2 linked regions of the Solidesulfovibrio fructosivorans JJ] genome follow. Each later gene encodes a partner of the first gene's protein in a complex. Links are inferred from orthologs where the notes say so. Each region holds a gene or a part of one and is shown on either strand. Other genes may lie near its edges. The genes, in order: mnmE and mnmG.

What was found.
Region 2: the proteins of mnmE (region 1) and mnmG are in contact, whole or in part, in a solved structure (PDB 9HIP), measured with the Escherichia coli proteins. The link is inferred for Solidesulfovibrio fructosivorans JJ] from one-to-one orthologs.

Annotation. Positions count from the first base shown.
Region 1 is NZ_AECZ01000014.1:84,313-99,646, reverse strand. The notes cover bases 614-3,467. They hold mnmE (tRNA uridine-5-carboxymethylaminomethyl(34) synthesis GTPase MnmE), read left to right. Parts: upstream 614-1,268; coding sequence 1,269-2,666; downstream 2,667-3,467. Other genes in these bases: DESFRDRAFT_RS11545 (tetratricopeptide repeat protein), read right to left, coding at 2,673-3,467; DESFRDRAFT_RS11555 (aminotransferase-like domain-containing protein), read left to right, coding at 614-1,255. In the rest of the region: more of DESFRDRAFT_RS11555, read left to right, coding at 50-613; more of DESFRDRAFT_RS11545, read right to left, coding at 3,468-3,515; DESFRDRAFT_RS11540 (NAD-dependent epimerase/dehydratase family protein), read right to left, coding at 3,559-4,641; DESFRDRAFT_RS11535 (NAD-dependent epimerase/dehydratase family protein), read right to left, coding at 4,932-5,999; DESFRDRAFT_RS11530 (glycosyltransferase), read right to left, coding at 6,045-6,980; DESFRDRAFT_RS11525 (B12-binding domain-containing radical SAM protein), read right to left, coding at 7,084-8,559; DESFRDRAFT_RS11520 (glycosyltransferase family 2 protein), read right to left, coding at 8,561-9,595; DESFRDRAFT_RS11515 (glycosyltransferase family 2 protein), read right to left, coding at 9,592-10,575; DESFRDRAFT_RS11510 (UDP-glucuronic acid decarboxylase family protein), read right to left, coding at 10,594-11,544; DESFRDRAFT_RS11505 (50S ribosomal protein L11 methyltransferase), read right to left, coding at 11,629-12,489; DESFRDRAFT_RS11500 (hypothetical protein), read right to left, coding at 12,806-13,003; DESFRDRAFT_RS11495 (hypothetical protein), read right to left, coding at 13,198-13,494; DESFRDRAFT_RS11490 (glycosyltransferase family protein), read right to left, coding at 13,595-15,262. UniProt on the Escherichia coli protein: Exhibits a very high intrinsic GTPase hydrolysis rate. Involved in the addition of a carboxymethylaminomethyl (cmnm) group at the wobble position (U34) of certain tRNAs, forming tRNA-cmnm(5)s(2)U34.
Region 2 is NZ_AECZ01000011.1:41,498-56,886, forward strand. What follows is about bases 12,203-15,111. They hold mnmG (tRNA uridine-5-carboxymethylaminomethyl(34) synthesis enzyme MnmG), read left to right. Parts: upstream 12,203-12,683; coding sequence 12,684-14,540; downstream 14,541-15,111. Other genes in these bases: DESFRDRAFT_RS09580 (class I SAM-dependent methyltransferase), read left to right, coding at 12,203-12,477; DESFRDRAFT_RS09590 (hypothetical protein), read left to right, coding at 14,586-15,111. In the rest of the region: DESFRDRAFT_RS09540 (caspase family protein), read right to left, coding at 1-1,583; DESFRDRAFT_RS09545 (FAD-binding and (Fe-S)-binding domain-containing protein), read right to left, coding at 2,154-5,006; DESFRDRAFT_RS09550 (DUF5343 domain-containing protein), read left to right, coding at 5,365-7,011; mtnP (S-methyl-5'-thioadenosine phosphorylase), read right to left, coding at 7,082-7,825; DESFRDRAFT_RS09560 (adenine phosphoribosyltransferase), read right to left, coding at 7,964-8,479; DESFRDRAFT_RS09565 (amidohydrolase), read left to right, coding at 8,587-9,921; DESFRDRAFT_RS09570 (PxxKW family cysteine-rich protein), read left to right, coding at 10,009-10,251; DESFRDRAFT_RS09575 (M20 family metallo-hydrolase), read left to right, coding at 10,492-11,715; more of DESFRDRAFT_RS09580, read left to right, coding at 11,812-12,202; more of DESFRDRAFT_RS09590, read left to right, coding at 15,112-15,389. UniProt on the Escherichia coli protein: NAD-binding protein involved in the addition of a carboxymethylaminomethyl (cmnm) group at the wobble position (U34) of certain tRNAs, forming tRNA-cmnm(5)s(2)U34.

The sequences.
Region 1 (15,334 bases):
TTTTAATCCGCCAGATACGGCCTCCACTCGTACGCAGGAGGTCTTACCAGTGCCCGCTTTCGCCAAACGCATGTCCCAGGTGCGTCGTTCGTTTATCCGGGAAATCCTCAAGGTCACCGCCGATCCGTCCATCATCTCCTTTGCCGGCGGACTCCCGAAGCCCGACCTTTTCCCCATCGGCCCCATGGCCGACGCCGCCGCCCGCGTATTGGCCGAGAACGGTCCCGCCGCCCTGCAATACTCCGTCACCGAAGGCGAGCCGGAACTGCGGGAATGGATCGCCGCCCGCTACAAGGCCCGCAAGAATATGGATATCGATCCGGCGAATATCCTCGTCACCAGCGGCTCCCAGCAAAGCCTGGACCTCATCGGCAAGGTCTTTCTCGATCCGGGCGATTTGCTCGCCGTGGAGCTTCCCGGCTACATCGGGGCCATACAGGCCTTTTCGCTGTTCGAGCCGGAGTTCGCCGGCGTGCCGCTGACGCCCCAGGGCCCGGACATCGACCGGTTGACGGAACTGCTGCTTACCCGGAAAGCCAAGATGTTCTACGCCGTGCCCAATTTCCAGAACCCCTCGGGCATGACCTACAGCCTGGCGGCCCGGCGGGCCGTGGCCGAGACGCTGCGCGTTTCCGACACGGTGTTCGTGGAGGACGATCCCTACGGCGAGTTGCGTTTCGCCGGCGAACCCATGCCCCCGGTGAGCTCGTTTTTACCCGGTGGGGACGGCTTCATGCTCGGCACCTTCTCCAAGATCGTCGCGCCGGGGCTGCGCCTGGGCTGGGTGGCGGCCACGCCGGAAGCCATGCCCAAGCTCGTCACCGCCAAGCAGGCTTCCGATCTGCACAGTTCCACCTTCGTGCAGCGGGTGCTCGTGCGCTACCTGATCGACAACGACCTCGACGCCCATATCGCCACGATCAAGTCCGTCTACGGCGCGCAGCGAAACCTCATGCTCGAGCGCATCAAAGCGGAATTCCCCGAGGGCGTCACCTGCACCGAGCCCGAGGGCGGCATGTTCCTCTGGGTAACCCTGCCCGAGGGCTGCTCGGCCTTCGACCTGTTCGACCTGTGCATCAAGGAGAAGGTGGCTTTCGTGCCGGGCGGGCCGTTTTTCGTCGACGGCGGGGGGGCGCGGGCCATGCGGCTCAACTTCTCCAACGCCGACCCGGACCGCATCGTGGAGGGCATCGCCCGCATGGGGCGCGGCATAAAGGCGCTTCTGGCCAAGACCAGCTGCGCCGCCGTCGCGTAGGGAAAGCGCAGCCATGCCCGCCAGCCGCCTTCCGGGCGACACCATCGCCGCCGTCGCCACCCCGCCCGGACGCGGCGGGGTCGGCATCGTGCGCCTAAGCGGCCCGCTGGCCAAGGCCGTCGCGACGAAGCTCTTCACCTCGGCCCGGCCGGATTTCGCGGGGCTTAGGCCCTACCGGCTGCACCACGGAACCGTGCGCGACGCTTCGGGCCGGGTGCTCGACGAGGTCATGGCGGCGTTTATGCCCGGTCCCGGGAGCTACACCGGCGAGGACACGGCGGAAATCTTCTGCCATGGCGCGCCGGTGGTGCTCGCCGCCGTCCTGGCCGCCGCCTGCGCGGCCGGGGCGCGGCCGGCCGGGCCCGGGGAATTCACCAAGCGGGCCTATCTCAACGGCCGGCTCGACCTGTCCCAGGCCGAGGCCGTGGCCGAACTCATCGCCGCCCGTGGCGCGGTGGACGCGTCCCTTGCTCTGACCCGTCTTTCCGGGGGCATGGGCGAGGCCGCCCGGGAGCTCGGCCGGGCGCTTGGCGAACTGCGGGCCGGGGTCTGCCTGGCCGTCGATTTTCCCGACGAGGAAGTGGAGTGCCAGCCCAAGGAGGCCTTTGCCGACGGGGTTGCCGCCGTCATGGACCGCATCGACGCGCTGCTTGCCGCCGGACGCCGGGCCAGGCCCTTTCGCGAAGGGGCGGTCGTGGCCCTTTTCGGCAAGGTCAACGCCGGCAAGTCCAGCCTCTTCAACGCCTTTCTGGGCACGGACCGGGCGCTTGTGGCCGACCAGCCCGGCACGACCCGGGATTATCTGGAAGAGGGGCTCGACCTGGACGGGGTGCCCGTGCGCCTGACGGATACGGCCGGGCTGCGCGAGACGCCGGACGCCGTGGAGGCGGCCGGCAAGAAGCGCGGCCGGGACGTGGCCGGCCGCGCTGACCTGGGGCTGTATGTCGTGGACGGCGCGGCCCCGTACGCCCCGGACCCCGAGGCCGAAGCGCTGCTGGAGGAACTTGGTCCCAGGCGCGTGCTGGTCGTGGTCAACAAGGCCGACCTGCCGGCGGCCGAGCCGGGCGCGGCCAAGAAGCTCAAGGCAAGGGGCCTGGAGACGGTGGCCGTCTCGGCGCGCACGGGTTTCGGCCTGACCGGGCTTTTAACCGCCATGCGCGAACGGCTGACCGCGACCGACGGCCCGCCCGAGCCGGCCGCGACGGCCCCGAATGCGCGCGAGGCGGCGAGCCTCGAAGCGGCCCGGCTGGAGCTGGCGGGGCTTGTGGCCGATATCCGGGCCGGCGTGCCTTACGATCTGTTGGGGGCGCGGCTCGAAACCGCCGCGGCGCTTGTTGCGGACATCACCGGCGAGACCACGCCCGATGATGTCCTCAATGCCGTCTTCTCGAAGTTCTGCATCGGCAAGTAGGGAACCCTACCGATCCAGCTTGTCGCGGATTTCCTTGGCCTCGGCCAGATCCGGGTCCTGGTCCAGGGCGCGGCAGGCGTAGTCGTAGGCGTCGTCCTTGCGGTTCCACTTGAGGTAGAACTTGGCGATGTTGAGAAAGGTCTTGGGATGGCCGCCGAAACTTCTGACCGCCCCCAGGTAGAGCTCCTCGGCCTTCTTGAATTCGCCCATCGAATCCCAGGCGTCGATGCCGAGCCGCCAGGCCTGCTGGTCATTGGGAAAGCGCTCGATGGCCAGGGAAAACATCTCCGCCGCTTCGGTCAAAAGCCCGGCTTCGAGAAACAGCGCGCCCACGTCGCGGATGACGCCTTCTTCCGCGCCGAACGTTTCCGCCACCCGCCGCAGATAGACCTTGCCCTTGGGAAAGCTCTGTTGGGCCAGATGCTCACGGCCCAGGCGCAGCCATTCTTCCTTTTGCTGGCCGCGCCGCTTGGCCGAATGCTCCTGGTCGCGCCGCTCGGCTTCCTCCATCTTGAGGCGCAGCGCGGTCAGCCTTTTCACCAGGATGATTTCGTCCCCGGGCTTGTAGCGCAGAAAGGGGGTGGTGGTGATGCCGATGCCGCTCAGAAACGAGACCACCCGGGGATGGCGGCTGAAATCGTCGCACATTTCCGCGAAAAGCAGGTCCACCTCGGAGCGGGCGAGGCCAAGGGCCGTGCGGGAGATTTTGAGCCCCAGGGCGTCGTTGGCCGCGTCGATGCAGCGATACAGATCGTCGCGCCGCAGATAGCCCCGGGCGCGGCTGATGTTTTCGCGAATGGCGCGCGCGTCCGCCTCCATGCGCTGGCGATCGACCTTGCGATGCATCATGTAGCCTCCTTGGCCGAATCCGGGCCTCAAGGAGGCCGGCGTGCTACAATCCCGCCAACGTCCTCAGGCTCGCTTCGTGCTCGCGGACCCAGGCCAGCAGGTCGCGCAGGATGGTTGCCGCGTCCCGTTTCGGCTTCCAGCCGAAATCGGCCGTCACACGCCTGTTGTCGCCGATGTAGATGGCCAGATCGGCCGGGCGGTTGACGGGATCGTTGCGGATGGCGATGGCGTTGCCCGTCAGTTCCTCGCAAAGGCGCGTGGTTTCCAGGAGCGACAGACTGGAAAACGTCCCGCCGCCGACGTTGTACACCTTCCCCTTGGCCTTCTCAAGGTCGCCAAGCTGTATGTCGAGCAGGTCAAAGAGGTCGTCGACGTGCAGCAGGTCGCGCACCTGTTTGCCCAGTCCGCCAAAGCCGATGTAGGACAGGCCGCGCTTGAAGTAGTGCGCCTGCACCCACAGGGAAAAGACGCCCTGGTCCACCTTGCCGAACTGCCAGGGGCCGGCGATCACGCCGCAGCGGTTGATTACCGCCCGCACGCCGTACATGGCCTCGTATTCGCGCAACACGAATTCCGAGCACAGCTTGGTGGCGCCGTACATCGACTTGGGACCGTTGAGGTCGAAATCGACGTCGAGGCCCTCGGAGGACCAGCCGCGCGGCCCGTCGGCGCAGTCCCAGACAAACCGCGACTCCTCTTCACGCACCGGGATGGCGTTGATCGGATCGTAGGGATAGACGCGGCTGGTGGAAAGAAACACCACATCGGCCGCGTTCTTGCGCGCCACCTCCAGGCAGTTGATCGTGCCCGTCAGGTTGGTGTTGATGAGATACTTGGGCGAGCCGCCGAAACCGGCCAGCACCGAAGGCTCGGCCGAACACTCGAGCAGCACGTCGATCTTGTCCGTAAACTCCATGTCCTCGGGATTGCGGATGTCGCCGTGCACGAACCGGATGCCCTCGGCCGCCAGACGCGGCACGTTGAACTCCGAGCCCCGACGCTTCAAATTGTCCAGCACGATGACCGTAAGCTCCGGATAGCGGCGCTTGAAGGCCACAGCCAAATTGCTGCCGACAAACCCGGCCCCGCCGGTGACAAGCATCGTCTGGTACTTGGACATGGACATGGAATGGAGACTCCTTTTGGGGATTGAGGAACCGGGGGAGGGAACCTTTTTTTGCAAAAAAAGGTTCCCTCCCCCGGACCCCCACCCTCCCAAAAAACTCTTAAAGGGTGCGCGACGATACGGTTGGGTGGGGTGTCGGACATCCGTTATCGCGGGGCGGTTTGGAGGTCGGCGTGCTCGGCGCGAAGCGGCGTGCGCCGCCGGCCTCCAAACCGCCCCGCAAGAAGGGGGGACCGGGGGGCCCGTGGCCCCCCGGCCGCCGGAGGCATCTTTTCTCTTCTCGTTCTTCTCTACTCGTGTTCGACGACGTCTTTTTGCGTCTCGTAGATTTCCTTGAGAATGGTCGGCACGTTGTAGGTGATCTTCCAGGTGGGGTAGTGCTGCTCGAACTTCTTGAGCCCGCTGATCCACCAAATGTGGTCGCCGATGCGGTTGTCGTCCTGGTACTCGTACTGGAGCTTTTTGCCGGAGATTTCTTCGCAAAGGGCGATGGCTTCGATCATGGAGCAGTTGGAGTAGGGGCCGCCGCCCATGTTGTAGACCTCGCCGACGCGGGGCTTTTCGAAGTAGTGCCACAGGCTGTTGACCAGGTCGTGGGCGTGGATGTTGTCGCGGACCTGTTTGCCCTTGTAGCCGTAGATGAAATACTTCTTGCCGCTGATGCAGCAGCGCATGAGGTAGGACAGGAAGCCGTGGAGCCGGGTGCCGGAGTGGGCCGGGCCGGTCAGACAGCCGCCGCGGAAGACGCCGGTGTGCAGGCCGAAATAGCGGCCGTATTCCTGCACCAGCACGTCGGCCGCCACCTTGGACGCGCCGAACAGGCTGTGCTTGGTGTGGTCGATGGACATGGTCTCGTCGATGCCGTCCTTGTAGGGGTGGGACGGGTCGATCTCGAAGCGGGTCTCTTTTTCGATCAGCGGCAGGTAGTTGGGCGTATCGCCGTAGACCTTGTTGGTGGAGGTGAAGATGAAAACCGCCTCGGGGCAGTGCTTGCGGTAGTTCTCCAACATCGTCAGGGTGCCGTTGGCATTGACGGTGAAGTCCATGTAGGGGTCGGAGGCGGCCCAGTCGTGGGAGGGCTGGGCGGCGCAGTGGATGACGGCTTTGACGTCCTTGCCGTAGCGGCCGTGGATCTTGGCAATGGCCTCGTGGTCGCGGATGTCGGCGTCGTAGTGGGTGTAGTTCTTGTAGGCGTTTTCGAGGCGCTTGCGGTTCCAGGAAGTGTCGGCGTCCTCGCCGAAAAAGGTCTTGCGCAGGTTGTTGTCGATGCCGACGATGTCAAAGCCCTTTTCGCTGAAGAATCTGACGGTTTCCGAACCGATCAGGCCGGCCGAGCCGGTAACGATGGCGACTGCCACAGGAGTTCTCCTTTTGACGGATTGGGTGCGCGTCCCGGGGACGGCTTACGCGGCTCCGGCCTGGCGTGGTCTTCTGGCCAGAAACATCGCGCCCACGAGAAAGCGCAGGAAATACATGCCGAAGGTTTTGCCCGGATGGGAAAGAAGCCTTCGGTAGCGGCCTTGTTCGACAAAGACGCCAAAAAACCGATAGGCGGCGCCGTACTGGCGACGGACGTCGGGGTCCCGATCGGTCCATTTGGCGATATAGGCCTCGGCGCTGCCCGTGTAGTACGTCTTTTTCCTCAGGTAGCGAACGAGGTCGAAAGCGGCTTCGTTGTGGAAAAGAAGGGGCGTGTCCTGGCCGCTTTTTTCCTCGAAGCGGATAAGGTCTTCGAGAAAGTCCTGGCGCGGCAGGCCGGCGACATAGGCGTCCACCGCGTCGAAATCGTAGCGCGACAGGAGGCCGATGGTGCCGATGCGTTTGAGCTTCTTGTCCAGGTCCCAGTCCTCGGGGCCGGTCAGGGAGGTATCGAAGCCGCCCACGGCGGCGAATGCGTCCTTGGCGATGAAGCGGGCGCCGTCGATAACGGTGCCGTCGTAGAAGCTGCGCTCGAAGCGGCGCACGGACGGAAAGTAGTCCGCGCCGAGCACGATTTCCGGAATATGCAACGCGACATGGCGGCCGGCGGCCATTTTCTCCACGCAGCGGCGCACCACGGTGCGCGAGAGGATCATGTCGGCGTCGAGAAACATGACGTAGCGCCCGCCCGCCACCTCGAGCATGCCGTGGTTGCGCTGGGCCGAGCGTTCCGGGCCCATGTCGCGCACGATGTCGGCGTGGCGGCCGGCGATGGCCTTGGTGTCGTCGGTGCTGGCGTTATCGACGACGATGATCTCCAGGAACTCCCGGGGGTAGTCCTGGGCGGCCACGGACGCCAGACAGGCGCCGATGTTGGCGGCTTCGTTTTTGGTGGTGACCACCACCGATACGCGGTCCAAGGCTAACGCTCCCCGCCTGCGGCATGGTCGGCGGACGGACGTTGTCTGGCGGCTGTGCGATGGTGTCGGGTCATGACGGCGGCAAGGATGCGGCGGGCTCGCCTTATTTACAGCCGCAATCCTTGTTGCGGCTTTTGTTGAGCAGATGCCCCACGAGCTTGCCGGCGGCCCGGAACAGGAACTTCACGTCATCCACATCGCGGATGCTCATGATCTTGCGTGCGATAAACGCCGGCGTCAATGCGGCCTTATACAACTCATCCTTGAATTGCAACACGTCGTCATTCGATATCGGACTTTTCCAGACCGAGGCCCGCATATCGTACTCGTCCCAGTTCTCCGTGGTCAGCCAGCCGTTCTCCTTGGCTTCGGCGAAAAGCGGCGTGCCCGGGTAGGGGACGACGATGGTGGCCTGCAAGGTATTGAGCAGGCCTCTGGAAAAGAGCGACTTGGCGAAGTCGATGGTGCGCCGGGCGTCTTCGCGCGTTTCCCAGGGATAGCCGACCATGGTGGTGATGTGGGGCTCGAGGCCGGCCTTTTTGGCCATGGCCACGGTCTGTTCGATCTGTTCGACCTTGATGCCCTTGCACAGGCGGTTGAGGGTCGCCTGGGACATGGATTCGAGGCCGATGAGGATGAAGCGGAAATTGGCTTTTTTGAGCAGGTTCCACTGGTCCTGGGTCAGTTCGCCCACCCGCATGTTGCAGCCCATGACGACTTTCTTGTGGAGTCCCTTGTCGATGAGCCGCTGGCAGAATTCCTCGAGCCAGGCTCCGCGCGGAAAACAGCCGGAGTCGTCGAAAATTTCGCGCACGCCGCGCTCGGTCACCAGCCGCTCGATCTCGGCCACATGGCGTTCGGGAGAAACCGTGCGGTAGGTCGCGCCCGGAAAGAGCGTGGTCCAGGAGCAAAAAGTGCAGCGGCCCCACCAGCAGTCCCGGCCGGCCATGACGTAGGTGCCGGGCGTGTACTTGAAGTTGCCGTTTTTATAGGCGTAGCGCTGCCATTTGGTCAGGTCGCGGTCGATGTAGGGCAGGTCGTCGAGGTTGTGGTTGAGCGACCCCATGCCGCCGTCGACGATCTCGCCCCCTTCGCGCCGCCACACGCCGGCCGGCATGGGCACGTCCTTGCCGTCGAGGTGGTCGGCCAGATCGGCCAGGATGAAGTCGAAGTCGCCGCCGGCGATGACGTAATCCACGGAACTTTGTTCCATGGTTTCCCGGGGCAGGGCCGTGACGTGGTCGCCCATGAGGACCACGGCCGCTTTGGGCAGCCTTGCCTTGACGTCGGCCACGATCTTCCAGTGCCTGGTCACGACCGGGGTCTTGGTCTCCATGGCGACCAGGTCCGGGGCCTTTTTGACCAGATCGGCCATGAAGGCGTCGTAGGTCATCTCGTCGGCGATGCCGTCGTCGAAGGTGACGCTGTGGCCGCGCGAGGCGCACAGGCTCGCGGCGTAGGAGGGCACCATGGGATAGATGTAGGTCGGATTGGTGAACCACTGGAACTGGCGGTTCTGGGAGAGCAGCGGCGTGCCCTTGTCCGAGGCGAGCGGCGGATAAGCCACGGAAATTTTCATGTTACCTGCCGAGACTGCTGATCAGTTTTTTCTTGGTGAGGCCGTAGAGAAAGCGCAGGCCGTACCAGACGTGGGTAAGGGCCACGAAGGGCAGAGCGGCGAGCGCGACGGCCGGGGACTCGAAACGCACGAGATCGGCCAGGATCAAGAGTAAAAAGACGGCGTAGGCGGCAAACCCCAGGCCGATGAGTTCTCCGGCGCAGGGGAGCGCGGAGACGCCGCCGGCGGCCACGAACAGGCCGTGCAGGATCGAAGCCGCGATGAAAAGCACCCACAACGACGGCAGGAAATAGCGCAGGCGGCGGGAGGTCTCGGGATGCACGCGCACGAAATGCCCCCGGTGCAGGCCGTAGTTGCCGACCTGGCGCAGGTGCTTTTTCAGTCCCGGCCGGCGGTGGTGCCAAACGAAAAGTTCGGGCAGATAGCGGATCGCGCCGCCTTTCTTGTGCACCAGGTCCAGGCAGAACTTGGTGTCCTCGCCGGGCCAGCAGGCGGTGTCGAAACCGCCGACATCGAAAAAGGCCTCGCGGGAGACGATGAGGTTCACGGTGGGCCAGTCGTCCACCAGCCGGCTTGGCGGAGTGGGGCGGTAGCGCTCGGGAAAACCGGTGAGGCGGCTTAAAAACACCGCGCCCGAGGCCCGGGCCCAGAAAGGATCGTCGGGCGGGGTTACGGCCGGACCGCCCACGGCGGCAAGCCCCGGGTCGTCTTCGAAGGCCACCCGGGCCACGGTCAGCCAGGCCGGGTCGGGATAGGCATCGTCGTCGATGAAGGCGAGGTAGGCCCCGAGCGCCTGGAGCGCGCCCCGGTCGCGCTTGACGGCCGGGGAAACCGGGCCGGTGGCCACGGCGCGCACGCGCGGGTCGTCCGTGTAGGCGGCGACGTCCATGGGCGCGTCGGGCAGGAGGATGACCTCGAAATCCTTCTCGATAAGCCCCAGCAGGTGCGGCAGGCTTTCGACGAGGTAGGGGCCGGGCGCCTTGAAGGGGATGATGATGGAAAATAGGGGCGCGTCGGGAATGGCTGTCGGGATCACTGCTGCCCGTCCCAGTTTCCGGCGCGGCAGCGCACGATATAAAGCGGCCGGTTGACGACCTCGGTGTGGATGTGGCCGATGTAAAGGGACATCATGCCGAGGGCGCAAAGGACCACGCCGATAAGCAGGGTGTTGAAGACCGTGAAAAAGGCGATGGGCGTGATGTTGGCCCCGACGAACCAGTTGGCCAGGACCATGAGCACGAGCAGCGGGATGGTCACGGCCATGATGCCGAGACCGAGGTAGCCGGTTAGCCGCAGCGGCACCAGGGAAAAGGAGGTGAAGCTGTTTATGGCCAGATTGAAGAGCTTCTTGACGGAATAGGCCGGCTCGCCCTGGCTTCTGGCCGGGGCGCAAAAGGAGATGTAGGTCTTTTTGTAGCCCATCCAGTCGATGATGCCCCTAAACATGCGCGAGCCTTCGGTGAACTTGGCGAGCGTGCGCACGACCTTTTTGTCCAGCAGGCGGAAGTCCGTGGAATTGGGGGGCAGGTCGAGGTCGGTGAACCGGCGCATGAACCAATAAAAGCCCTTGGAGCCGATTTTTTTGACCAGGGTGTAGTCGGCGACCTTCTCGCGGATGGTGGCCACGATGTCGTAGCCTTCCTCCCACTTGGCGATGAGCTCGGGGATGACCTCGGGCGGGTGCTGGAGGTCGGCGTCGAGGCAGATGACGGCGTCCGCCCCGATGGAGGCCTCGACCCCGGCGGTCAGCGCCATCTCCTTGCCGAAGTTGCGGGAAAACATGAGCCCCTTGAAGCGGGGATCGGCGGCGACCAGGGATTCGACGATGGACCAGGAGTCGTCGCGGCTGCCGTCGTCGACGAACAGGCAGTCCCAATCGTAGGGCAGGGCGTCCATGACCGCGACCACGCTGTCGCGAAGCGCGTAAAGGCCCTTGCCCTCGTTGTACACGGGGACCACAAGGGAAATTTTGCCGCCGCGCCCGGGGGCGCGGCGGCTGGCGTCATCGTGCGTCATTGAGCGGACCGTTCCCGGCTACTTTTCGCGCATGAAGGCGTCAAAGTAATCGATGGTTTTCTTGAGGCCCTCGGAAAGCGGCACCTTGGGCTCCCAGCCGAGCTTGGCCTTGGCCAGGGTGATGTCCGGACGGCGCTGCTTGGGGTCGTCCTTGGGCAGGGGCCGATAGTCGATGGTCGATTTCGAGCCGGTGTATTCGATGACCATCTTGGCCAGTTCCAGAATGGTGAACTCGCCGGGATTGCCGGTGTTGATCGGGCCGGTGAAGTCGTCGGGGGTGTCCATCAGGCGCAGGAACGCCTCGATGAGGTCGTCGACGTAGCAAAACGACCGGGTCTGCTGGCCCTGGCCGTAAACGGTCAGCGGCTCGCCGCGAAGGGCCTGGATGATGAAGTTGGACACCACACGGCCGTCGTTGGGGTGCATGCGCGGCCCGTAGGTGTTGAAGATCCGGGCCACCTTGATGCGCAGGTTGTGCTGGCGGTGGTAGTCGAAGAAAAGGGTTTCGGCGCAGCGCTTGCCCTCGTCGTAGCAGGAGCGGAAACCGATGGGGTTGACATTACCCCAGTAGGATTCGGGCTGCGGGTGCACGGAAGGGTCGCCGTAGACCTCGGAAGTCGAGGCCTGCATGATCTTGGCCCGAAGCCGCTTGGCCAGCCCGAGCATGTTGATGGCCCCGTGCACGCTCGTCTTGGTGGTCTGGACCGGGTCGTGCTGGTAGTGGATGGGCGAGGCCGGGCAGGCCAAGTTGAAGATCTCGTCGACTTCCACGTACAGGGGAAAGGTGATGTCATGACGCATGAGCTCGAAATGCGGATTATCGAGCAGGTGTTTGACGTTTTGCTTGGCTCCGGTGAAGTAGTTGTCCAAGCAGATGACGTCGCAACCCTCGTTAATCAGCCGTTCGCACAGATGCGAACCAAGGAAACCGGCGCCGCCGGTGACGAGAACGCGTTTTTTCAGGTGCATGGCTTAAGCCTTGAAACACGGTTTTGGTAGAAGGTTATGTGAAGGCAAGGCGACCTAGTAAACCCGTTTTTTCCGAATGTAAACTCATTGCCAGGCAAGCACGGCCCACTCCCCGCTGGTGCGTGTCTCGGGCTCGGGCAGCCCTGTGGCGCGGTAGGCGGCGGCCACGGCCGGGGCCTGCTCCACCAGGATGCCGGAGAGGACGAGCACGCCGCCGGCGGCCACGTGGCCGGCCAGGCGGGGGGCCATGGCGATGAGCGGCGCGGCCAGGATGTTGGCGGCCACGATGTCGAAGACGGCCTCCGGCGAAACCGCCCCCACGCCGCCGACGGCCAGGCTCATGGCCTCGTCCACGGCGTTTAAGCGCAGGTTTTCCGCCGCGCACCACACCGCCTGGGGATCGATGTCCAGGCCGACGCCGGTAAGGCCCAGCTTGGCGAGCCCGATGCCGAGGATGCCCGAACCCGTGCCGAGGTCCAGAAACCGTTTCCCGGCGACGAGGCGGCCGGTCGCGGCGCAGGCGGCGAAGGCCTCCAGGCAAAGGGCCGTGGTCGGGTGGTGCCCGGTGCCAAAGGCCATCTTGGGCTCGATGAGGATGGGCGCGCGGCCTTCGGTGTCGGTGTCGGCCAGCCAGGGCGGCAATATCTCATAGATGCCGCCCACGGCGATGGGCGTGAAAAATTCCTTCCAGGCCGCGCCCCAGTCCTCTTCCTCGAGGGTGTCGAGGGCCACGGGAATATCCGGCCAGTCCTCGCCCACGGCGGCGGCGAAATCCCGGGCCGGCGGCCCGTCTTCCAGATGCACCCGGAAGCGCACGGCCGCGCCGTCGTCCGTCGGCGTCTCCTCCCAGCCCTGGGCCGCGCGTTCGGCCAGCCAGGCCTCCACCCGCTCGGCCAGATCGCCGGTATCGGGGACGGTGATGTCCACTCGCAGTAACGTCCGCACACGTACTCCTTAAATGAAGGGCAGGGGCGCTGCCCCTGTAACCCCGGCAGGGGAGGCGCTGCCTCCCCCGCACCCCTCCGCCGAGGGGCCAAGGGGCCCCCGGACCCCCCATAAAGGGTTTGGGGGATATACGGGAATTGGGAAGATGCCTATCGGGAAATGGGCGCGGCGGCAACGCCGGACGCCTGGCGCATCCCGCTGAGGAGGTGCCGTTCCACAACCCATTAAAAAGTTAAGGAAGGGGAGAGCGCGAGAGGGGAGAACCCTTTTCAAAGGGTTTCCCCTCTCGCATCTCTTTCCCCTCTTCTCTTATCGCCTACGCGTTGGCGTCGGCCAGGGAGCCGATGCCCGAGGCGTAGGCTCCCAGCGCATCCTTGGACGGGAGACCATCCGGCCCCGACGCGTAGCTGGGGACGGCGAAGGACCGTAAGTCCGCCACGTGGTCGAGGGTCTGGGTCATAAGGCTGTAGCCGGCTTCCGACCCCATGATGGTAATGCGGGGAAAATCGTCCATCATGGTCTCCTTGGGCTGCCGTCCGTAAAGCCGGCGCTGGCGATCGTCGTCTCGTGGGCCGCAACCCGCGGACCGCGTGGCCGTGCCGCCACAGTTGCCTGATGAAACGTTTGGGAAGGGGAGGGCACGAACGGGAAGAACCCTTTTGCAAAGGGCTTTTCCTCTCGCACCTTTTTCCCTTCTTCTTTTATCTCTTACGCGTTGGCGTCGGCCAGAGAGCCGATGCCCGAGGTGTAGGCCCCGAGCACGTCCTTGGAAAACTGGTAGGTCTGGCTCATGTCGTTGGTCATGGACGCGTGGGAGCCCGCCCCGCCGCTGTTCATGTAGTCCAGCGTCTTGCTCACCACGGCCGCGCCGAAGGTTTGTTTGTCGGTCGGCGCAAAGGAGGTGAAGGATGAGGAACCGGTGTTGTTCATGGTGTCCAGCGTCTTGGACACGATGCCGTAGGAGGCTTCCGCCCCCATCGCGCTGGAATAGTTGATCGCGCTCATGGCGTCCTCTCCTTGCCGACCTGTCCGGCCGGCTGTCGATACCGCTTATAGTATGCCTGTAGCCAGCGGTTCCCCGGTCGTCAAGGGGACGGGCGCGGGATTATTTTTCTTGCGCTGCGGCGGGGGCGGCGTCGGTTACGGAACGCAGGACCGCGCGCAGCCGGCCGGACGGGTCGGCCAGGGCCAGCCGTCTGGCGAAACGTTTTTCCTGTCCCGTTTTCACGGCCGTGGCCGCGGCCAGGACGACTTCCTCCAGGCCCGGCCCCAGGCGGAAGGCGGCCAGGTCGGCCAGGCCGAGGGTTAGTCCGAGGGACCAGTCGTCCGGGCGGTGGAGGGTGAGGTTGGACATGAGGGCCACGCGTTCGGGTTCGCTGCCGGGCAGGCGCGCGAGCAGCCTGTCCAGGCGTCGGTCGATTTCCAGGTCGTCCGGGGCGAGGGCTTTGGCCGCCACCAGGCATTGGACGGCGTTTTCCGGCAGATGGCGGGTCGGGTCGAACACCATGCCCGGCGCGGCTTCGTAGCCGGCCGCCTCCAGGGCTCCGGCGAAGTGGAGCAGGTAGTCGCGTGGGCCGGACAGGCGGGGGATGTCCCGGCGTCCGTGGCCGGCCTGGGCCACGTAGGCGAGGCGGGCCTCTCCCGGGGCGTCCAGGCGGCAGGCGGCCAGACAGCAGGCCGTGGCCGTCAGCGGATGCCCGGACAGCGCCGGCCGGGCCAGGCAGAAGCCGATGAGGGCCAGCACGGCGTTTCGGTCTCCGGCCCCGAGCACCGTCTGGATGCGGGCGGCCATGACCTCCGGGGTGTCCGGAACGGCGGCGAGGCGCTGCCAGATCATCGATCCGGCCAGGGCCAGCTGCCCGGAGCGGCGCAGGTGGTAGAGGGCGAGGGCTTCGGCCGTGGCCGCCTCGGGGCCGCGCGGGGGGGCGGCGCAGCGGCCGGCCAGCTCGAGCAGGGCGGCCGCCCGGTGGAGGGGCAGGTGGCGGGCGGCCACGGCGGCGTGGGCGGCCCGGCCCATTTTCTCGGTCAGGTCCGGATGGGTCAGGGCGAAACGGAGGCGGTCGTCGAGTTCCAGCACATCATCATAATAGAAGGCCTCGCGCTCCGGGACGAAAAGCGTGTCCACGCCCTCGGGCCGGCGTTCGGCCACGGGCAGGCAACCGCTGGAAGCGGCCTCGAACAGGCGCAGGTTGATTTCGCCGGCAATGGACTCGTTGGGCACGATCCGGGCGGCGTCGTAGAAGGCGGCCATGGCTTCGCCGTGGACGTCGTCGCGCATGACGAGTCCGTAACGGGCCATATGCTCGGCGAACCATTGGCGTCGCCGGCGCTGGGGGGTGACGCGGCCGACGAAGGCCAGGGGCATGGCGCGGTCGGCATGGGGCACGAAGGGGCGGGGCGCGCCGTGCCAGGGCACCCAGGCCGCGTGCGGCGCGCCGGCGGCGGCAAACGCCTTCGCCAAATGGGGCTGGGTGGTGGCCACGGCGGAAAAGCCCCGGGCGTAGTGGCGTTGCCAGAAAAAATTGAGGTGCGGATCAAGGGCCCAGTACACGACCGGGCAAGGCGTCTTTGCGAGGTCGGTCAGCACCAGCCTCGCGCCGAGATTTTCCTGGTGGATGACGCAGTCCGGCGGTTCGGGCAGGCCGGCCAGAAGCTCCGGCAGGCTTGCCGTGCCCCGGGGCGGGTCGAGGCGCGTCGCGCGCACGCCCAGATGCGTCAGGGCCGGCCCGAGGTGCGAGTGGATGAGGCAGACGGTTTTAATCCGGGCGGCCATGGTCCGGTCCGGGGAAAGGCGGCGGTTCGCGTTATGGCGTCCCGCATGGACGCGGCGCGTCCCACGCGTCCC
Region 2 (15,389 bases), on another replicon or contig:
GTCCAAAGCACCCAGCGCCGGCCGTCGGCATTGGGGAAATAGGACAGAATCTCGCGACCGTCCTCCATGCGATACCAGCGGATGGAGCCGTCGCCCATGGCCGCCGCCACCACACGGCCGTCGCCGCTGACGTTGACGGCCCAGACGGTGTCCGGGGCCGGGGTCTGCCACAAAGGCCGGCCGTCCGCGCCGTAGGCCCGCACGTTCCAGGCCGTGCCGAGGATGAGCCGCCGGCCGTCCGGGGCGATGGCCAGGGAATAGGCCGTCTCGAATTCCTTGAGCGCAAGCGGCTTGCCATTCAGCTGCGGCGTGCGGCCACCCTCCCAGCCCGTGACCACGAGGCCCGGGGCCTGGGTGCGGGGCGCGGTCATGCCGGGCGTGGGCGCGTCGATCTGGCGCAGGTCGCGCCCGGGCAGGGCGAAACGGTACAGGCCCTTTTGGGGCGTGGCGTCGTAGGCCACGGTTTCGCCGGTACGGTCAAGGTAGAAGCGGCGGGCCGAGGCGCGATAGTCGCGGATGGCCGGGGACCGGGTCATGCCGAAGGAGCCATCCGGCCGCAACACGCCCCAGCGCGGGGCCACGGTGCCATAGGCCAGCCCGCCGTCGGGCAGCGGGCAGATGGTCACCACGGCGGCCTTGCCCGTGTCCAAGTCCTGGTAGGCCACGAAATCGGCGGGCTTGAAGCGACGCACCGGGCAGCCCCGATCCGTCACCCAGCGCCCGGCGGCCAAAAGCGAACCGTCGGCGGCAAAAGCCACTGAGGCGAGGTTGCCGTTGTCCACGCCGGTCAGGTTCGGCGCGCCAAGAAGATTCAGCGTCTCGGCGTCCAGCACCGTGACGGCGGCGGTATCGGTAAAGCCCACGGCGAGCTGGGTCCCGTCCGGGGAAAAAGCCAGGGAAAAGGGACGCGAACCGCCCTGGGTCCTGGTCTTGGCCACGAGCGACAGACTCGTGTCCGTCACTTTGTACAGGCGGATGGCCCCGTCGTAGCAGGTGGTGGCCAGATGGCCCTTGCCGTCGAAGGCCGCGCCGTAGGACTCGCCGCCGTAAGCCTTGTCCCCGCCGACCAGGGACAGGTCGGACAGCCGCCAGACGCGCACGCCCTCCTCGCCCATGACCGCGGCCAGGTATGCGCCGTCGTGGGATACGGCCAGGTGGTTGATCACGCTCGGCAGGCCGGTCAGGCGCTTGACCATGCGGCCGGTCTCGCGCTCGAAAATATAGATGCTGTGGGTCTTGTCCCAGCCATAGCCGGTCCAGCCGCCGCAAAAGACGTAGCGGCCGTCGGGGCTCATGGCCACGCTGTAGAGCCTGCCCTCGTAGCCGTGGCCGATGGGCGGGCGCAGCACACGCAGTTGTTCGCCGGTCTTGATGTCCCAGACGCGGCAGGTTTTGTCGTCCGAGGCGGTTGCCAGATAGCGGCCGAGGCCATCCACGGCGATGCGCTTTATGAGCGCCGTGTGCATGCCGGTTTCGATGCGCAGTATGGGTTCGGCCGGCGGCGTACCGGCCGACGCGGCGGTGACGTGGCAGAAGGCGACAAGGATCAGGATGGCAGTCAGAATCAGGACGCGAAGGCGCATACGGTCACTCCTCGCCCCGTAACGGGCGGCGCGCATTCTTGTCCCAGTCGCAAACGGCGTCAAGAGGCGGGAGTGAAGGGGAAAAAGGAAAAAGCGTGCGAGAGGGGAAACCCTTTTGCAAAGGGTTCTCCCCTCTCGCGCTCTCCCCTTCCTAAATCTTCTATCTGACGGGATTAACTCTACGTAATATTTTGTTTTTACCAAACAAGAGTTCGGAAAACAAAACACCACAAGAGGAGATGGCCATAAGGCATATCGTTAAAAAGGCGATCCTAAATATTTTATGAACGTTGCGTAATCTCAGTCAGCATGCTCTCCATTGAAACAAGGAACCAGGAAAAGGACTTGCCCTTTTGGGAAGGACAGGCGGTTGCGCGGGGATGCCGGCATGGCCTGGGAATACTGTTCCCTCGCGCAGGAAGACCACCTTCCGCTATCTTGAAAATAACGCTCCATCCCGCATCGGGTGAAGCCCTTCACCCCCTTTGAAAGTTTTTGAAGGGGGTCCAGGGGGAAACTTTTTTCAAAAAGTTTCCCCCTGGCCGCCGGAGGCATCTCCGCCTCTTCGCCCTACTCCCCACCAGCCCGACTTGCCCGGTCCACCAAATAAACGATGGACTGGTAGGGTACGCCGCCGTGGTAGGACAACCCGATCTCGCAGGTACGGCTGTTGCTGTACCCCGACGTGGTGGTGGCCGGCAGCTTGCCGCGCAACTCGGCCAGAGCGGAAGCGTTGAGTTCCGGGTAGAAAAAGCCCCGGTCGCCGGCGAAGCCGCAGCAGTGGATGTCGCGCGGCACGACGACCTCGCGGGCGCAACGTTCGGCCAGGGCCGTGAACTTGGCCGTAAGCCCTATTTTGACCGAGGAGCAGGACACGTGGACGGCCACGGTTTCGGCCACGGGCGTGATGTCGAGGTACGGCAGGCAGTAGTCGGTGATAAATTCCACCGGTTCGTGCAGCTTGAGCCCCGGCTCCATGTGGGTGCGCATGGTGTAGAGGCAGGGGCTGGCGTCGCAGAGGATCGGGATTTCGCCGTCATTGCTGGCCCTTCGCAAGGCCGCCTCGAGCTCCCTGGATTTGCGTCCGGCCTCGCCGTGCATGCCCTTGGACTCGAGCGTGAGCCCGCAGCACAGCTCGCGCATGCCTTCCGGGAAGACGACGTCGTAGCCGGCCTTGGCCAGGATCGACATGGTGGCTTCGAAAAGTCCGCGCTGATCGGGGTCCAGGGCCGAGGGGCCCATGGAGCGGGTGGTGCAGCTCGGGAAGTAGACCACCTTGCGCCCCGTGCCATGACAGGTGGGATGAAAACGCGCCTTGGGCGCGGCCTTGGGCGCGTAGGGCGTCCAGTAAGGGACCATGCCCCGGCTCAGTTTGCGCAGCCCGTGGGTCATGGCGGTCATGGCCGACGTGCCGAGCAGGCGGTGCACGGCGTTCGACAGCCAAAGCCCCTTGGCGGAAAGGGCTGTGACAAGGCCGTAATGGTCGGCCACCCATCGCCCGATCCTGCGGCCGCGCTCGGTCGCTTCGCGCCGGCGGTAGTCCTTGGTGAAAACGCCCGTATCCACGGACACCGGGCAGACCGTTGCGCACAAGCCGTCGGCGGCGCAGGTCTGGTTGCCGTAATATTGGTAGTCTTCGTGAAAGAGGTCGAAGTCCGCCTTGTCCCCCTTGGCGGCGGCAAGGGCCATGTGGCGTTGGAGGGTGATGCGCTGGCGCGGGGTGGTGGTGACGTTTCGCGAGGGGCAGATGGACTCGCAGTAGCCGCATTCGATGCAGGGGTCGATCAACGGGCTCACCTTGGGCAAGGGCTTCAGGTTCTTCATGTGCACCTGCGGGTCATCGGTGAGGATCACGCCCGGGTTGAGCAGGTTTTCCGGGTCGAAGGCGCGTTTGAGGCGTTTCATGAACGCATAGGCCGTGGCCCCCCACTCCATCTCCACAAACGGGGCCATGTTCCGGCCGGTGCCGTGCTCGCCCTTGAGCGACCCGTCGTAGCGGCCGACGACCATATTGGTGACATCGTCGATCAGGTGCTTGTAGTTGGCGACGGAGGCCGGATCGCCGAAATCCGGGCAAAAAACGAAGTGGATGTTGCCTTCCAGGGCATGGCCGAAAATGATGCCTTCGGCGAAGCCGTGGTGGCGCATGAGGCGCTGGACCTCCACCGTGCCCTCGGCCAGCTTGTCAATGGGAAAGACCACGTCCTCGATGATGACGGCGGAACCGGGTTTGCGCGCGCCGCCGACCGAGGTGAAAAGGCCGCGCCGGATGTTCCAGAGCTTTTCGTAATCTTCCTTCTTGTCCATAAAGAGCAGCGGAAAAAGCGGCGAAAGTCCGGACACCCGGTCCAGAGCGGCCTCGATCTGGGCGAGCAAGCCCGGCTTGTCCGCCGCGCGCACCTCGACCAGCACAGCGGCGGCGTCTTCGTCGAGTCCTTTGAGAGAGGACGGCATGCCCGGCTTGTCCTCGACGGAGCGCAACGAGGCCCGGTCCATAAGTTCGGCCGCGGCCACGGGCAGGGACTTGAGCAGCGCGGCGGCACGGCAGGCGTCGGCGATACTCGGGTAGAGCATCAGCGACGAGGCCTTGTGGGGATGTTCGACGACCGTGCGGTAGGTGACCTCACTGATAAAGGCCAGCGTGCCTTCGGAACCGACGACGAGGTGGAGCAGGATATCGAAGGGCTCGGTGAAATCCACAAAGGCGTTCAGGCTGTAGCCCGTCGTGTTCTTGATCTTGAATTTGCGGCGGATGCGCTCGGTAAGCGCGGCATCGGCGGCGATCTCGTCGCGGATGGCGGCGAGCTCGGCCAAAAGCCCGGCATGGATCTTCTCGAAACGCGCCCGGGATACGGGGTCGGCCGTGTCCAGGGCGGTGCCGTCCACAAAGACGAGCTTCATGGATTCCACGGTCTTGTAACTGTTTTCCGCCGTGCCGCAACACATGCCCGAGGAGTTGTTGGCCGCGATGCCGCCGATCATGCAGGCATTGATCGACGCCGGGTCCGGGCCGATCTTGCGGCCATAAGGGGCCAGACGGAAATTGGCCTCGGCCCCGATGACGCCGGGCTCGATACTGACATGGGATGCGCCGGGGTGGATGCGCAATCCCCGGAAGTTGCCGGCGAGATAGACCAGCACCGAGTCGGTGAGCGCCTGTCCGGACAGGCTGGTGCCGGCGGTGCGGAAGGTGACGGACACCTTGGCGCCCGAGGCGGCGCGCAGAATGTGCGCCACTTCCGCCTCGTCCGTGGCCTTGACCACGATCTTGGGGACCAGCCGGTAGAAGCTGGCGTCATCGCCCAGGGCCAGGGTGTGAAACGGCCCGAGGAAAATGCGGTCCGCCGGGAGGAACGCGGCAATGCGGTCGTAAAACGTCTTATGCGCCGGAGGCAGCGTGCTGTCGTGGCCGGGATGCGTCATGGGAAGGCTCCTTGGCGGCGGGGCGCGTCGCTTGGGGGAATGAAGGTTTCTTATGCCACTATTTTCCGGGGTTGGGCAATGGGCGGGCCATGGGATGCGACATGACGCGGCAACAGCGTATTTCCTATCATTTTGGTTTTCTTTGAAGAATACACGTCAAGGCAAAATGGATGACAAAACAGGCGAAATGGCTATAATGAGATATTGAATTTTCACCGCCGACGCGGCCAATTGGAGATGCAAGGAGAGTCGCTTGTTTTTCAATCTGTTTACCCCTGGCACGAGTACAATGCCGCCATCCTTTGAACCCGCATCCAACAGGCGAGATGCGTCAAAGGCCCTTCCCGACGCCTATTCCTTGAAGACCGGGAGCATCCCCAAATATTTCCAGGCACTGCTGGCGTTGCCTGTGCCCGAAGTCTTCGATGCGGCGTTTTTTGCCGATATCGGATTCCGCTACGCCATCGACCGCGCGTTTATCGATATTCTTAAAGAAATGCGTTTTCTTCATGCCGACGGCAGGCCGACACGGCGTTACTTCGACTTCCATGACGGCATTGCGGCTTCCGACGCACTCCTTGACGGTATCCGCGACGCCTACGGCGGGCTCCTGGAAATGGAACCCGATGCCCGCGCCCTGCCGCAACGCCAGATATTCGAGACACTCAAGGCGTTATACGCCGGCAGCAAACCAGACATGATGGTCATTGGCATCGCCAAGACCTTCGTGGCGCTTTGCCAATACGCCGAGGAAATCGATCGCAACCCTCCGCCGCTGCACGCCGCCACGGAAGTGCGGACCGAGGATGCCGGCAAACAAGACGAGGCGGGCGCGGAATCTCCTTCTTCGGGCGCGCCCCGGGAGGCGATGGAAGCCGACCGGCCCGAACCGGCGCTTTCCCTTGATGCGGTCGCGGAGGCGACTCCGGCCGAGGAGCCGGAAACGGCGCGCGCCGAGAGCGCGGACGAGCCCGCCCTTTCGTTCGTGCCCCCCGAACCGGGTTTCTTTCCCGAGCCGGCGGCAACGGACCTTGTCCCCGATCGGCCGGAAACGGTCGTCCCGGACGACGTCTCTGAGGAGCCCATCCTCTTGACGTTGGACCAGCCGGAAGCTGACGGACCGGTCGAGGCATCCGTGGCGGACTCCCTGGACGCTCCTTTCGAGCTGGAAACGCCGCAAGAAAGGACTAAAATCGGGCGTTCCTTCGACCATGACACGGCCCCCCGCTCTTTGGAACAACCAGAGGACGCGATGTCGACAGAGGAGGCCCGGATCGAGAGCACCGTTGCCGGGCCCGAACCGGGCACCCCGGCTGACGGAATCGAAATCGTCATCGACGGGGATGCCCGACCGGAAACGTCCGTAGTCGCCTCTCCCGCGCTGCCGCGTCTCGAGCTCGACGCGTCCTGGCAACCCTCACAGGCCGCCACGGCCGCGCCGGCCGACACCGCGCAAGAGCCCCTTTCCGGCGCCGATCCGGCCCCAAAAGCCCCGACAGTCCCGGCCGCCTCGACGCAAGAGGACATCCCTGCCGGCGACCAGCAGGCCTCCCTCCTGCCCCCCCTTGTCCTGGAAGAGGAAGCCTCGCCGACGACGCAACCGCCCGAGGCGGCGGAAGAGCCGGCGACGCCGGCGGCAAGCGTGTCCCCCAACCTCGCATTGGAACCGGAAACCCGGGAAAACGAAGCGACCGTTGCGCCCGGAATCGACGCTTTGACTGCCGAAGACCTCTCTCCGGACGCCGCGACGCAGGATGTTTCGCCCCTCTCCTTCACGGAAACAGCGCCCGGTGCCGATCCTGCCGGGGAAGACATTCCCGAAACCTCTCCCCACGAGGCGGGACCGGAACTTACGTCGCCGATGCGCCTTTCCGTGCATGGCGTTTATGCAAGCGACGCCCAGCCGCATACCATCAATTTCGTGCTGCCGGAGACCCGGGACCATGCCGTGTACGAGGCCATTTTCGCCAGCTTCAGGCGGCAGTTCCTCAAAGCGGAAAAATAAGCCTCCTTCCGAAACAAAAAAAGGCGCTCCGGTCGGAGCGCCTTTTTTATGGGAGACGGCGCGCGCGCCGTCACATTTCCTTGATGACATCAACCAGCACATTGGTCACTTTCTCGGCGTTCTCCTTGAAGATCGTGACGATCTCCTCCCAGTTCACCGGCGGCTCGTCCGTCTTCCAGCAGTCGTAGTCCGTGCTCATGGCCACGGCGGCGTAGGGCACGCCGGCTTCCACGGCCAGGGCGCACTCCGTGGCCACGCTCATGTTGATGACGTCGGCCCCGAGGATGCGAAACATGTTGGACTCGGCCCGGGTCGAAAAACGCGGCCCTTCGATGGTCACCACCGTCCCTTTGTCATGATGGCGATAGCCGAACTTGCGGCAGGCGCTTATGAGCAGTTCGCGAAGCGGCTCGGAAAACGGGTCGGCCATGGGGGTATGGGCCGGATTGTGGGGTTCGAAACGGTCGTGGAAGGTCGCCACCCGGCGCTTGGTGAAGTCGATGAACTGGTCGAGGATGACGAGGTCGCCCCGGCCGATCTCCTGGCGCAACGAGCCCACGGCCGTGGTGGAAAGGATGGCCGCGCAACCGACCGCGCGCAGGGCGTGAATGTTGGCCCGGTAGTTGACGTGGCTCGGCGTGGCCGTGTGGGCGCGCCCGTGGCGGGCCAGAAGCACCACGCTCTTGCCGGCGATCTTGCCCTGGCGCAGGGTCGAATTCGGCGGCCCGTACGGGGTATCGAGCTCCAGGTCGGTGGGGTTGTCGAGGATGTTGGGATCGTCCAGGCCGCTGCCGCCGATGATGCCGATCTTCATGTGGTTAGGCTCTCAACGGTCCGTACCCGGCAAGGCCGGACGGACCGCTTCCATGTTGCGGGTTTTCGCTGCCGACCGGACGCCGATTGCGCCTATTCCCTGCGCGATAGCTCCGGACGTCATGCTTCGCGGCCGGCCTCAGGCAATCTGCAGGATGCTCTCGCAGTCGTAGGTGCTAAACTGTTGCTTGCCGTTTAAAAAGGTCAGCTCGATGACCACGCCGATGCCGACGATTGCGGCCCCGAATTCTTCCACCAGCTTCACCACCCCGGAAAGCGTGCCGCCGGTCGCCAGCAAATCGTCGATGACCAGCACCTTTTCGCCGCGCAACAGCGCGTCCTCGTGCATGCACAGCGTATCGGAACCGTATTCCAGGTCGTAGGAGACGGACCGCGTCTTGTAGGGCAGCTTGCCGGGTTTGCGCACCGGCACGAAGCCGATGCCCATCTTGTAGGCGAGCGCCGCGCCGAAAATGAATCCCCGGGCCTCGGCGGCCACGATCTTGGTCGCTCCCGACGCGGCAAAGCGTTCTGCCAGCGCGTCCACGGCCCGGCGAAACCCTTCCGGATCGCCCAAAAGCGGCGTGATGTCGAAAAAGAGGATGCCCTGCTTGGGATAGTCCGGGATGTCGCGAATGAGTTTGCGCAGATCCATGGCCGTCTCCTTGAAAAATGCGAAGTGGTACCGAGTCGGATTAGGGATTTTGCCAGGCATGGTCAAGCGGCCTTGGCCCGAAACGGAAGCTGCGTTACAAGGCCCCCATGCAAACGCAACACACCGCCTTCCCTTGCGACATGCTCGTTGCCGCCGGCATCCTGGTCACCCAGGACGACGACCGGCGAATACTTTCCGACGCGGCCCTGGTCGTAACCGATGGGCGCATCGCGGCCATTGGCCCGGCCGATGCCCTGGCCAAGGCCTACGCGCCGCGAGAGACCCTCGACCTGTCGGGCTGCCTGGTGCTGCCGGGGCTCGTCAATACCCACGGCCACGCGGCCATGACGCTTTTCCGGGGACTGTGCGACGACGCGCCGCTTTCCGTCTGGCTCTCCGAGCACATCTGGCCGGCCGAGGCAAGGCTCGACGCGGCGGCCGTTTCCCTCGGCACACGGCTTGCCTGCGCCGAGATGCTGGCCACGGGCACGACCTGCTTTTGCGACGCCTATCTGTATGTCGACGCCATCGCCGACGCGGTGGAGGAAGCGGGCATGCGCGCCGTCATCAGCCAGGGCGTGTTCGAGATCGAAAACGCCGGGTTCAAGACCGTGGACGCGGCCTTAAACGCCGCCGGGGCGCTCACCGACCGGCTGGCCGGCCACGACCGGCTGCGCCCGGCCATTTTTCCCCACGCGGTCTACACCTGCTCGGCCAAAACACTGACGCGCTGCGCCGATTTCGCCCGGTCCCAAAACGTGCTCCTGTCCACCCACGCCGCGGAAACCGCCCGGGAAAACGAGGATTGCCTCCAAGCCAACGGCGCGCGGGTCATCCCCTACCTCAACGAACTGGGGCTGCTCGGCCAAAATACCCTGCTGGCCCACGGCGTGGCCCTCGATGCCGCCGATATCGGCATTCTGGCCGCAACCGGCACGTCCGTGGCCCATTGCCCCAAAAGCAACATGAAGCTCGGCAGCGGGATCGCGCCCGTGGCCGCCCTGCGCGAGGCCGGGGTGACGGTTGCCCTCGGCACCGACGGCGCGGCCAGCAACAATACCCTGAACCTCATTTCGGAAATGCAGACCGCCGCCCTGCTCCAGAAGGTGGCCGCCTGCGACCCCACCCTGCTTGCGGCCGAGGCGGCCCTGGACATGGCCACCCGCGACGGCGCGGCCGCCATCGGCTGGCCGGAACTCGGACGCCTGACGGTCGGCGGCCCGGCCGACCTGTGCGCCCTGGACATGAGCCGGCCGCAACTCACCCCGGCTTTCGATCCCGTTTCGGACGCCGTCTACGCGGCCAACGGCGGCGAAGTCGCCTGCACCATGGTGGCGGGCAAGGTGCTCTACCGAAACGGCGCATTCCCGGGGTTCGACTACCCCGCCCTCGTGGCCGCCTTCAAGGAAACGGCGGCGCGGCTCACGCGGCCCGGGGCTTGACAAAACCCGCCGGCTCCATAATAAAGGCTGGCTTTCCGCTGAAATCATTCCCGCGCCCCAATTCTGCGCGGCCCGGAGGTTATTCCCATGTCCCAGGTCATTACCGTCAACGGCGTCGAGTGCCATCCCATCGTGGACAAATGCGAGGGCTGCGAACGCATCCTGGAGCAGGACGGCGGCAAATACTGCAAGAGCTATCCCATGCCCGAACGCAAATGGGCCCAGAAGGTCTGCAACTTCGCTACCCACGTCAAGCTCGAAGTCGACAAGGGCGGCAAGGTCAGCATCAACCCCTTGAAGGCTTCCAAGCGCGCCGCCCGCGGCCGTTAGGAGAGATTAGAGGCAGGGTGCGAGAGGGGAAACCCTTTAAAGAGGGTTCTCCCCTCTCGCGCTCTCCCCTTCCTAAATCTTTTTTCTTTCGAGGGTTGTCATACCGCATCTTTTTTGCGTCCATGCCGGGAGGCTTGCCTTCCGGCTTTTTGCGTTTGCGTGTCCGGTTTGCCATCGCCCAACCAAGCGGCTATGCATGAACGGTATGCCGAAATGTCCTTCCAACCGCCCGGAGCCCCTATGTTAGACGCCCTGCTTGCGCGGCTCGACGCCATGCGCGACACGGTCATCGACCTGCAACGCGAACTGACCGCCATACCCGCCCTCGGCCCGGACAACGGCGGCCCCGGCGAACGGGAAAAAGCCGATCGCTTAAAAGCCCTGCTCGCCGCCATGGGCTTTCCCGAAGCCCGGGAAATAAACGCCCCGGATTCACGCGTACCCTGCGGCCACCGGCCGAACCTGGCCGTGGTCATCCCGGGCAGGGATACGTCCCGCACCCTGTGGGTCATCTCCCATATCGACATCGTGCCGCCGGGCGACCGCACCCTGTGGAAGACCGATCCCTATACCCTGGCCGTGGACGGCGACGCCATTTTCGGCCGGGGCGTGGAAGACAACCAGCAGGCCATCGCCAGCTCGGTTGCCCTCGGCAAGGCGATCCTCGACGCCGGGGAGACGCCGCCCATCAATTACGGCCTGCTCTTCGTGGCCGACGAGGAAACCGGCAGCAAGTACGGCCTCGATTACGTGGCCGAACACCACGACGGCCTTTTCACCCCGGACGACCTCTTTCTCGTGCCCGACTTCGGCCAGGCCGACAGCGAGATGGTCGAGGTGGCCGAAAAAAGCATGCTGTGGCTGAAAATCATCGTCAACGGCCGGCAATGCCATGCCTCCACACCGGAAGCCGGCGTCAACTCCCTGGCCGCCGCCGCGCTTTTCATCCTCAAGATTCCCAAGCTCCACGACCGCTTTCCGGCCAAGAATCCGCTGTTCCAGCCGGCCAACTCCACCTTCGAGCCGACCAAGAAAGAGGCCAACGTGGAGAACATCAACACCATCCCCGGCCGCGACGTGTTCTACGTCGACTGCCGCGTGCTGCCCGAGTATCCCCTGGACGACGTGCTCGCCGTCATCCGCGAATACGGCGCCGAGGTCGAGGCCGCCTGCGGCGTGACCGTCGACTACGAGGTCGTGCAGCGGGAACAGGCCGCCCCGACCACCCCGGAAGACGCCCCCATCGTGCGCAAGGTCATGAGCGCCGTCCGGGCGGTCTACGGCGCCAATCCCCGCCCCATGGGCATCGGCGGCGGCACCGTGGCCGCCTACCTGCGCCGGCGCGGCTACCCGACCGTGGTCTGGGCCACCCTCGTGCACAACGCCCACCAGCCCAACGAACGCTCCAGCATCCGCGCCACCCTGGGCGACGCCAAGGTCATGGCCCGGGTGTTGTTCGAGTAGGGAAGCGCAATCGGGGTTCCGCCCCGCTCCCCGCCGGGGGCAACCATCCCCCCGGCCCACCTTCACGTCTGACAAGGGTAGAGAAAAATGCGGTTCATGCAGTGGTTGAAAGAGAGACGCCTCGGCCAATGCCGCCGGCCGTCGGGCCTTCTTGGCGAATACGTGGCCCGGCGCATGAACCGCTACCATTATCCGCTGACCAGCTGGGGCCTGGACCACGTCCTGGTCGGAAAAGACAACTTCGTTTTGGACATCGGCTGCGGCGGCGGCCGCACCGCCGGCCGGCTGGCCAGGCTCGCCCCGGACGGCCTGGTCGTCGGCATCGACGTCTCGGACAAAAGCCTGGGCCTTTCCCGGCGCGTCAACCGCAAAGCCATCCAGCAAGGCCATGTCGCCATCCGCAAGGCCTCGGTCATGGAAATCCCCTTCCCGGCGGATACGTTCCATCTGGCCACGGCCGTGGAGACGCACTATTTCTGGCCAGACATCACCAAGGGACTGGCGGAAATCCTGCGGGTGCTGCGGCCGGGCGGCAGCTTTGTGCTGATCGCCGAAGTCTACCGTTGCGACCGCTTCGACGCCCGCAACCGCAAATGGCTGGAACTCACGCCCATGGCCTACCTCGACACGACGGAATTCCACGACTGCTTCGCCGCCGCCGGCTTCGACGGCATCGGCGTCTACGAGCACACCGAAGAAGGTTGGATCTGCTGCGTCGGCCGAAAGAAGAGGCCTCCGGCGGCCGGGGGGAACTTTTTTTAAAAAAAAAGTTCCCCCCGGACCCCCTTCCAAAAAATTTTCATAATATTATCCTGGCAATGTGCATTGACACCATACCTATTGGCTTATTCCCTTCCCAACGTATTCTCTGTGTCCATCACCACCCCCGTTAAAAGTTTTTTGAAGGGGGTGCAGGGGGAAACTTTTTTCAAAAAGTTTCCCCCTGCCCGCCGGAGGCATCCCATCCCATGACATTCGACCTTATCGTCGTCGGCGCCGGGCACGCCGGGTGCGAGGCGGCCATGGCCGCGGCCCGACTGGGACTTGAGACGCTGCTTGTGACCCAAAACGTGGACCGCATCGGCCATTTGTCCTGCAACCCGGCCATCGGCGGGCTGGCCAAGGGGCACATGGTCCGCGAAATCGACGCGCTCGGCGGCATGATGGGCCTTTGGGCCGACGCGGCCGGCATCCAGTTCCGCACCCTCAACACCCGCAAAGGGCCGGCCGTGCGCTCCACCCGGGCCCAGATCGACCGCGACGCCTACATGCGCGTGGTCAAGGCGGCGGTTTTCGGCCAGGACAATCTGACCGTGCGCCAGGACTCGGTGGAGGAGGTGCTGGCCGTGGACGGCCGGGCCCGCGGGGTGCGCGTGGCCTCGGGAGAGGATTTCGCGGCCCGGGTAGTGCTTCTCACCACCGGCACGTTTCTTTGCGGCCTCATGCACATCGGGCTGACCAAGCTTCGCGGCGGCCGGCTCGGCGATCCGCCCTCGGACGGGCTTTCGGCCAGCCTGCGCCGCCACGGCATCGCCCTTGGCCGGCTCAAGACCGGCACCACGCCCCGGCTTTTGGCCAAGAGCATCGATTTTTCCGTCACCACGCCCCAGCCCGGGGACACCTCTCCCCCGCCGTTCAGCTTCCATGGCCCGGGGCCTATCTTGCCGCAGGTTCCCTGCCATCTGACCTACACCAACGCCCGCACCCACGAGGCCATCCGGGCCGGATTCGACCGTTCGCCGCTTTTTACCGGCGTCATCGAGGGCACGGGGGCGCGCTATTGTCCGTCGGTGGAGGACAAGGTGGCGCGGTTTCCCGAGCGCGACCGCCATCACGTCTTTCTGGAACCGGAAGGCCTGGAGAGCCCGGAAATCTATCCCAACGGCATCTCCACGAGCCTGCCCATCGAGACGCAAAAGGCCATGATCGCCACCATCCCGGGGCTGGAAAAGGCGGTCATCGTGCGCCCCGGCTATGCCATTGAATACGACTACGCCGACCCGGTGCAGCTTTTGCCCACGCTCGAGACCAAGGCCCTGCCCGGGCTCTATCTGGCCGGCCAGATCAACGGCACCTCGGGTTACGAGGAGGCGGCGGGACAAGGGCTGTGGGCGGCGCTCAACGTCTTTTGCGCCCTGGCCGGGCGCGAGCCGTTCCTGCCCCGGCGCGATCAGGCCTACACCGCCGTGCTGGTTGACGATCTGGTCACCAAGGGCACGAGCGAACCCTACCGCATGTTCACCTCCCGGGCCGAGCACCGGCTGCTGTTGCGCGAGGGCAACGCCGACGCGAGGCTCACCCCCATGGGCCGGGAACTCGGCCTAGTCGGCGACCGCCAGTGGGATCTGTATCGCCGCAAGGAGGCGGCGCTCGCCGCCGTCATCGAAGGAATCGCCGCGCGCCGAGTGCGGCCCGACGACTGCGACGACGCGGACTGGCAGACGCTTGGCGGCCGGCCCCATGACCGCAGTCTGCGCCTGGAGGAGCTTTTGCGCCGGCCCGAGGTGGGAATTGCCGATCTGGCCCGTTTCTGGCCGGAGTTGGGGAGTCTCGATGCGATCATCGCCGTGGAAGCCGAAACGCGGATCAAATACGAAGGGTATCTGCGCCGCCAGGAAGAGCTGGCCGGGCGCATGGACCGCCTGGAAGCCGTGCTGTTGCCGCCGGGGATCGACTATGCCGCCGTGGCCGGATTGTCGCGGGAGGTGGTGGAAAAACTCACGCGCATCGCGCCGCGCAGCCTGGGCCAGGCCGGGCGCATCTCCGGCGTCACCCCGGCCGCGCTTTCCTGCCTGGAAATCCATCTGAAAAAGCATTTCGACTGATCGCGCGGGCTTGTGCCTGTCAGGATGTTCGCTTATGGAGAATTTATGCTTTCTTCCAGGGCCATAGGCGAACTCCCGGCTTTTTTGAGCCTCTTCGACCCCGGTTGGTGGAATCGCATGCTCGACGCCACCACTTCGGGGCATTATTCGCCCGAGGCCATGATCCTGATGGCCGGCGTCTTCGGCCTGGCTTTTCTGGCCATCACCGCCGGCTTTTTCCTCAAAATCCATATAGGGAAAAAGGAAGCCGTCCCGTCTTCCTGGATCGTCAGCCCCGGCGAAATCCGCGCCCTCCTCGACACGGCCCAGACCCAGCGCAGCAAGGTGCGGGTCAGCTTCGTGCGCGATGATCCCGGCGCCCGCTCCACCGACGCCTCCATCCTGTCCGCCGATCCCGCCCGGGGCATCGAACTGGAAATGACCTCCCTCGTGCGGGCCACGCCGTCCTGGATCGGCAAGCTGGTGGTCTGCGATTTCAGACTGCGCCTGGACCCGCGCAAGGATTACCAGACCTTTTACAACTTCGTGACCCCCATCATGGCCGTCCGCAAGGCCAACGACGATTTCGTCCATATGCACGTGGGCTGGCCGACCCGGCTCGAACTCGAGCAGAAACGGGGATTCTTGCGGGTGGAGCCTCCCCGGGCATTTGTGCTCGAATTGGCCCTGTGGCACGAAAACACCATCAAGATGGCCAAGGGCAATTTCGCCCTGCCCTCCACCTGGGGCAAGCCCCTGGTGCGTCTGGACCCGAATCTCGCCAAGCCAGACGTCGAGCTGCGCAACATTTCCGGCGGCGGCCTGCGCCTGGAAGTCCAGGCCGAAGCCATGAACAACCACACCGGGCTT